Regions from separate parts of the Methylobacterium sp. AC690 genome, predicted to be linked through region 1. Evidence: predicted binding sites of a transcription regulator. Region 1 holds the regulator's gene; the other holds the start of a gene.
What was found. The regulator PhoB, encoded in region 1, activates phosphate uptake and scavenging genes when phosphate is short. The targets are predictions, from matches to a motif close to TGTCATNNANCTGTCAT.
Positions count from the first base shown of each region.

Region 2: ppk2 (polyphosphate kinase 2) is a predicted target of PhoB. The motif match lies at 1,815-1,831, and genes of this name have one in related genera.

Region 1 covers NZ_CEEDOX010000008.1:34,122-37,966, forward strand. The annotation lists gene pstB (phosphate ABC transporter ATP-binding protein PstB) at 1-700, shown strand, start outside; gene phoU (phosphate signaling complex protein PhoU) at 787-1,512, shown strand; gene phoB (phosphate regulon transcriptional regulator PhoB) at 1,542-2,246, shown strand; gene AC0IY1_RS10940 (matrixin family metalloprotease) at 2,304-3,344, opposite strand; gene AC0IY1_RS10945 (SDR family NAD(P)-dependent oxidoreductase) at 3,437-3,845, opposite strand, start outside.
Region 2 covers NZ_CEEDOX010000015.1:103,432-107,276, reverse strand. The annotation lists gene AC0IY1_RS18185 (ABC-F family ATP-binding cassette domain-containing protein) at 1-1,503, shown strand, start outside; gene AC0IY1_RS18180 (hypothetical protein) at 1,555-1,683, opposite strand; gene ppk2 (polyphosphate kinase 2) at 1,872-2,789, shown strand; gene AC0IY1_RS18170 (enoyl-CoA hydratase/isomerase family protein) at 2,886-3,725, shown strand; gene minC (septum site-determining protein MinC) at 3,729-3,845, opposite strand, start outside.

The sequences.
Region 1 (3,845 bases):
CCTGAAGTCGGTCAACCTCAACTTCCACGACCGCCAGGTCACGGCGCTGATCGGCCCGTCGGGCTGCGGCAAGTCCACCCTGCTGCGCACTTTCAACCGGATCTACAGCCTCTATCCGGACCAGCGCGCGGAAGGGGAGATCCTCCTCGACGGCCAGAACGTGCTGGATTCCAAGGTCGACCTCAACGAGCTGCGCTCGCGCATCGGCATGGTGTTCCAGAAGCCGACCCCGTTCCCAATGTCGATCTACGACAACGTCGCCTTCGGCCTGCGCCTCTACGAGAAGCTGCCCAAGGCCGACCTCGACGTGCGCGTCGAGGAATCCCTGCGCAAGGCCGCCCTCTGGGACGAGGTGAAGGACAAGCTCAAGCAGTCCGGCATGGGCCTCTCGGGCGGCCAGCAGCAGCGCCTCTGCATCGCCCGCACGGTGGCCCAGCGCCCCGAGGTGATCCTGTTCGACGAGCCGACCTCGGCCCTCGACCCGATCTCCACCGGCCGCATCGAGGAGCTGATCGAGCAGCTGCGCTCGGAATTCACCATCGTCATCGTCACGCACAACATGCAGCAGGCGGCGCGCATCTCGCAGTTCACCGCCTTCATGTATCTCGGCGAGCTGGTGGAATTCGGCCCGACGACGCGCATCTTCATGAACCCGGAGAAGCGCCAGACGCAGGACTACATCACCGGCCGCTTCGGCTGATCCTCCGCCGGCCGGGATCGGCCCGCGCCCCACATCACCGCCAGGGCGGGCACCGGACAGGCGGGCCCGATCGAGGAGCGAGACCCATGCCCGACCACATCGTCAAATCCTACGATACGGACCTTGAGGACCTGCGCCGCTCGATCTCCGAGATGGGCGGCATCGCCGAGAAGATGATGACCGAGGCCGGCGAGGCCCTGGTGCGCCGCGACGCGCCCCTGGCCCAGGCGGTGATCGCCGCCGACACCCGCCTCGACACCCTGCAGCGCGAGATCGAGGAGCGGGCGATCCTGCTCATCGCCCGGCGCCAGCCCCTGGCCATCGACCTGCGCGAGACCGTGACGGCGATCCGGGTGTCGAACGATCTCGAGCGCATCGGCGACCTCGCCAAGAACGTCGCCAAGCGCGTCGTGGCGATCGCCGACCAGATCCAGCCGCAGAAGATCGTCATCGGCGTCCAGCACATGAGCGACCTGGTGCAGGAGCAGCTCAAGGACGTCCTCGACGCCTATGCCAGCCGCGACATCAAGGCGGCCCTCGGCGTCTGGGAGCGCGACGACGCCATCGACGCCCTCTACAATTCCCTGTTCCGCGAGCTCCTGACCTACATGATGGAGGATCCGCGCAACATCTCGTTCTGCACGCACCTCCTGTTCGTGGCCAAGAACATCGAGCGCATCGGCGACCACACCACCAACATCGCCGAGACGATCCACTACCTCGTCACCGGCGAGAACCTGCTGGCCGAGCGCGAGCGCCCGAAGAACGACGCCTCCAACTACGCCACCGTGGACATGCCCGGCGCGGCCTGACCCCGTGCCGGTCTGATCGAAAGCGCACGATGAGTACGCGTATCCTGATCGTCGAGGACGAGGAGGCCCTGACCCTTCTCCTCCGCTACAACCTCGAGGCCGAGGGGTTCATCGTCGACTCGGCCGCCCGCGGCGACGAGGCGGACCTGCGCCTGCAGGAGCAGGTGCCCGACCTCGTCCTGCTCGACTGGATGCTGCCCGCCCTGTCGGGGATCGAGCTCTGCCGCCGTATCCGCGCCCGGCGCGAAACCGAGCGGCTGCCGGTCATCATGCTGACGGCGCGGGGCGAGGAGGGCGACCGCATCCGCGGCCTGGGAACCGGCGCCGACGACTACATCGTCAAGCCGTTCTCGGTGCCCGAGCTCCTCGCCCGGGTCCGCGCCCTGCTGCGCCGGGCCAAGCCCGCCCACGTCGCCAACCTGCTGGTGGCCGGCGACATCGAGCTCGACCGGGTCAGCCACCGCATCCGCCGGGAGGGCCGCGAGATCCATCTCGGGCCGACCGAGTTCAAGCTCCTCGAGTTCCTGATGCAGAGCCCCGGCCGGGTGTTCTCCCGCGAGCAGCTCCTCGACGGCGTCTGGGGCCACGACGTCTACATCGACGAGCGCACCGTCGACGTCCATGTCGGGCGCCTGCGCAAAGCCCTGAACCGCCCGCGCCAGAGCGACCCGATCCGCACCGTGCGCGGCTCGGGCTATTCCTTCGACGAGATGTTCGAGACCGAAGCCGAGTAGCCGGGCCGAGTCGCTGGGCTGAGCCAAGTCGCCGAGCCGAGTGGCCGGCCCCGCCGCTCAGGCGAACATCATCGTGTCGGTGGGCAGGTGGACGGTGAAGGCCTTGCCCTCGTCGACCCAGCCCGGACCCGCGACGCCGTGATTGATGCCGTTGGCCTCCTCGGCGCTGCCGGCGAAGTGATGCTGGCCGGTCTGGGTGTTGTAGAAGCGCTCCAGGGTCAGGCCGCCGGGGGCGCTGGCATCGGCGTAGGCCTCGAAGGCCACGCCCTCGTACTTGTAGCTCGGCGCGGTCTTCAGGACCTGGTCCCGCTCGGACACGCTTGTCGTGAAGAAGTGGGCGTTGGAGACCGTGTCGAAGAACCGGAACACGTCCACCGTGTCGGCGCCCTTGGCCGGGGCCGCCCAGGCAGTGCCCTCGTAGTTGAACCACGGCAGCGTCTGCTGGATCTGCGCCTTCTCGGCGGTGCTCGTCGTGTAGAAGTGATCCCCCGTATGGGTGTCGTAGAACCGGTACACCGCCGTGACCGCCGGGGCGGTGGAGGCGGCGACCGGGCTCGACGGTGCGGCCACGGCCACCACCGGAGCGCTCGGCGCGCCGTACAGGGCCTGGATTCCGGCGAGGTCGCCGGCCGCCAGGGTCTTGATGCTGGTGTTGAGGATGGCGTTCATCACCTCGGGCTTGGTGTTGTAGTGATCGAGGCCGAGCGCGTGGCCGATCTCGTGCAGCGCCACCAGGGAGAGATCGACGTTCTGGGTGCTGACCACCCGCCCGCCGGAGGCGGCGTGCCAGCCCTCGCCGCTGTCGAAGGTGATCTCCACCGACTGCATGCGCTGGCCGCTATAGGTATAATGGGCATAGCCCAGGGTGTTGCCGAGCCCGTCGATTCCCCCGAGGGTGACGTCGATCTGGGCGCTGGCCGTCGTGGCCACCTGCTGGAACGCGATGTTGGCGGCCGCCGCCCAGGTGGCGAAGGCGGCCTGGAGAAGGCTCACGAAGCTGGTGGGAATCGTGCCGTCGACGGCCCAGGTGACGGTACCGCCGCTCGTGCCCGCCGCGCCCGTGCCCCAGCGCGGACCTTCCAGCGCATAATCCCCCATCGCTTGGCCCTCCCGTCTCTTCGGGCCAGGGTCGGCGGCAGAGGTTGCGAAATCCTTACCGCACCCGCCGCCGCGCACCGGGCGGCGCGTCCTCAGACGATGCTGCGCACCACGCCGCCATCGACCCGGAGGGCCGCGCCGCTGGTGGCGCTGGCGGCCGGGCTGCAGAGGTAGGCGACCATGCTGGCCACCTCCTCGACGGTGGCGAGACGACCGATCAGCGAGGTCGGGCGGTGCTCGGCCACGAAAGCCCTTCCGGCGGCGTCGAGGTCGACCTCGCCCCCGGCTCCGCCGTCCTGCCCCTGGGCCATGCTCTTCATGAACTCGGCGACGCCCTCCGACAGGGTCGGCCCCGGCAGCACGCTGTTCACGGTGACGCCGCTGCCCGACACCGTCTCGGCGAGTCCCCGCGCGACCGCGAGCTGGGCGGTCTTGGTCATTCCGTAATGCACCATCTCCACCGGGATGTTCACGCCGGATTCGCTGGAGATGAAGACCACC
Region 2 (3,845 bases), on a different contig from region 1:
ACCCTGTTCAAGATCATCCTCGGCGAGCTGCAGCCCGACGGCGGCGCCATCCTGCTGCCGAAGACCGCCCGCGTCGCTTCGGTCGACCAGGAACACCCCGCGACCCCCGTCAGCCTGATCGACACGATCCTGGCGGCCGACGTGGAGCGCGACGCCCTGAACGCCGAGCTCGAGACCGCCGCGCCCGAGCGCCTGGGCGAGATCTATGCCCGCCTCATCGAGATCGATGCCGACCGGGCCCCGGCCCGAGCCGGCGAGATCCTCTCCGGTCTCGGCTTCTCGGTGGAGGACCTGACCCGGCCGATGGCGGAGTTCTCCGGCGGCTGGCGCATGCGCGTGGCCCTGGCCGCCGCGCTCTTCGCCGAGCCGGACATGCTGCTCCTCGACGAGCCCACCAACTACCTCGACCTCGAGGGCGCCCTCTGGCTGGAGGCGCGGTTGAAGCGCTACCCGCACTCGGCCCTGATCATCAGCCACGACCGCGAGCTCCTGAACAACTCGGTGGACGCGATCCTGCACGTGGCCGGCGGCAAGCTCGAACTCTACACGGGCGGCTACGACGACTTCGAGAAGCGCCGGGCCGAGAAGGCCCGCCTCCAGGCCTCGACCAAGCAGAAGCAGGAAGCCGAGCGCGCGCACCTGCAGAGCTTCATCGACCGCTTCAAGGCCAAGGCCTCGAAGGCGGCCCAGGCGCAGTCCCGCGTCAAGCGCCTCGCCAAGTTGGAGCCGATCGCCACCACCATTGAGGAGCACGTGGCGCCGTTTCACCTGCCCTCGCCGAAGCGGCCGCTGGCCCCGCCCCTGATGCACCTCACCGACGCCACCATCGCGTATGGCGACGACGCGCCGGTGCTGCGGGACCTCAACCTGACCCTCGACGTCGACGACCGCATCGGATTGCTGGGCGTCAACGGCGCGGGCAAGTCGACCTTCGCCAAGATGGCGGCGGGCGCCCTCACGGTGCGCGACGGGCGCATGGTGCGGGAAGGGCGCGTGCAGGTCGGCTGGTTCCACCAGCACCAGATCGAGGCTCTCGACCCGAAGGACACGCCGCTGGCGATCATCCGGCGCGAGCGTCCGGACGACAGCGAGTCGGCGCGGCGCGCCAAGCTCGCGAGCTTCGGCCTGGCCTTCGACAAGCAGGAGACGACGGTGGATGCGCTCTCGGGCGGCGAGCGGGCGCGGCTGCTGCTCAATCTGGTCGCGATGCAGGCGCCGCACCTGCTCATCCTCGACGAGCCGACCAACCACCTCGACATCGACAGCCGGAGGGCACTCCTCGACGCGCTGAACGATTACGGTGGGGCGGTCATTCTCATCACCCACGACCGCTCGCTGATGGAGCTGGTGGCGGATCGCCTGTGGCTGGCGGCCGACAACACGGTCAAGCCCTTCGCGGGCGACATGGACGACTACGCGAAGTTCGTGCTCGACCGGACCCGCGCCGGCCAGCGTGCGCCCGGCCAGGGACGCGAGAAGAAGGCCAAGCGCCGGGCAGCCTGAGCCGCGCCGGGATTCTGGAGCCGGGCGGCCGAAGCCGCCCGGAGGGAAACCTTACTTCCGCAGGATCTTGGTCACGAGGCGACCGAGCGGCGTGCCGGAATCGTAGTTGCGGTCGTCGCGGACCACGGGACGGTCCTCGTTGCCGAGGAGCTTGGTGACGATGCGTCCGATCAGGCTCATGGGTGGACCCTCTTGATGTGTGGGGCGCCGGGCGAGCCAGGCTCGCGAAATGGCGCAGCTTGCCCTTCAACCCGCAGGGTGCGGTCCCCGTTCCCTCGGATCGTCGCCGGCTCACCAGGCCGTATCAAGCCTGTCATGATGCCGTGATCTAAGCGCGGCCGGCATTTCGGCGGAGACGGGGCTTCCACATGGACGGCGGGCAGCGGGCAGCGGAGGTCGAGGCGATCCGCCGGGAGGTCGCCGACGATTTCGACGAGGAACTCGAACTCGAGATGGAGGACGAGCGCCTGGAGCGCCTGGCCGACGAGCTCGGACAGCCCGCCCGTCCGCCCGGCCTCGACCGCAAGGTTTATTTCCGCGAGCTGTTCCGCCTGCAGCACGAGCTGGTGCGCCTGCAGGACTGGGTCCAGGCTCAGAAGCTGCGCGTCGTCGTGATCTTCGAGGGCCGCGACTCCGCCGGCAAGGGCGGGGTGATCAAGCGCATCACCCAGCGGCTCAACCCGCGCGTCTGCCGCGTCGCGGCGCTGCCCGCCCCGAGCGAGCGCGAGCGCACGCAATGGTACTTCCAACGCTACGTCTCGCACCTGCCGGCCGCCGGCGAGATCGTGCTGTTCGACCGGTCCTGGTACAACCGCGCCGGCGTCGAGCGCGTGATGGGCTTCTGCTCGCCCGACGAGGTGGAGGAGTTCTTCCGCTCCGTGCCCGAGTTCGAGCGCATGCTGACCCGCTCGGGCATCCTCGTGCTGAAATACTGGTTCTCGATCACCGACGAGGAGCAGGAATTCCGCTTCAACATGCGCATCCACGATCCGCTGAAGCAGTGGAAGCTCTCGCCGATGGACGTGCAGTCCCGCCGCCGGTGGGAGGACTACACCAAGGCCAAGGAGGACATGCTCGCCCGGACGCACATCCCCGAGGCGCCGTGGTGGGTGGTCGAGGCCGTCGACAAGAAGCGCGCCCGGCTCAACTGCATCAGCCACCTCCTGGCGCAGATCCCCTACGGCGACGTCGCGCATCCGCCGGTGCACCTGCCGGACCGCGAGCGTCACGCGGACTACATCCGCCACCCGGTGCCGGACGCGATGTTCGTGCCGTCCGTGTTCTGAGGCGGGGCGGGGCGGGGCGCCGGCCGCTTGCTCCGGCCGGCCCCGATGGGCGAGAGGGAGGATCACGCATCCGCGCCCGGCGCCCAGGGACCCTGCATGACCACGTCCGACGCGACTCATACCGACGAGCTTCTCTTCACGGTCGAGGGCGGCATCGCGCGGCTCACCCTCAACCGGCCGCAGGCGCGCAACGCGCTCACCTTCGGGATGTACCAGGGCCTGATCGACGCCTGCGCGCGCATTGAGGCGGAGGGGCGTGTCAAGGCGCTGGTCATCGCGGGGGCGGGCGAGAAGGCTTTCGCGGCCGGCACCGACATCGCCCAATTCCGGAGCTTCACGAGCGCGCAGGACGCGATCGACTACGAGCGCTTCATGGACCGGGTCATGGGTGCACTCGAGCGCCTGTCCGTGCCCACCATCGCGGCGATCGCCGGCGCCTGCACGGGCGGAGGTGCGGCCATCGCGGCGGCCTGCGACCTGCGCCTGGCCACCCGCGATGCCCGCCTGGGCTTTCCCATCGCCCGCACCCTGGGCAACTGCCTCTCCCTCGGCAACCTGCGCCGCCTCTCGGCCCTGATCGGCCCGGCGCGGGTCAAGGACATGATCTTCACCGCCCGCCTCGTCGGGGCCGAGGAGGCCCTGGCCATCGGGCTCGTCGGCGAGGTCGTGACGGATGCGGAGGCCCTGGCGGCCCGCGCCACGGAACTCGCGACCCTGGTGGCCGGTCACGCGCCGCTCACCCTGCGGGCGACCAAGGAGGGCCTGCGCCGCCTCCGGGACACGGACGATGCGGGCCAAGACCATCTCGGCCAAGACCATTCCGGCCAAGACCGTCCCGGCGACGACCTGATCCGCCTCTGCTACACCAGCGCGGATCTTCGCGAGGGCATGGAGGCGTTCCTCGCCAAGCGCCCGCCGGCCTGGACGGGCCGGTAGGGCCTAGTCCAGCCCCGCCACCTTGATGGCGTCGCCCTCGAGCCGGACCTGGGCCGGCAGACCGCGCTGGACCGGTCCGAGGTCGTCGGCGGTGCGGTAGAGCCCGTCGATGGCGATGAG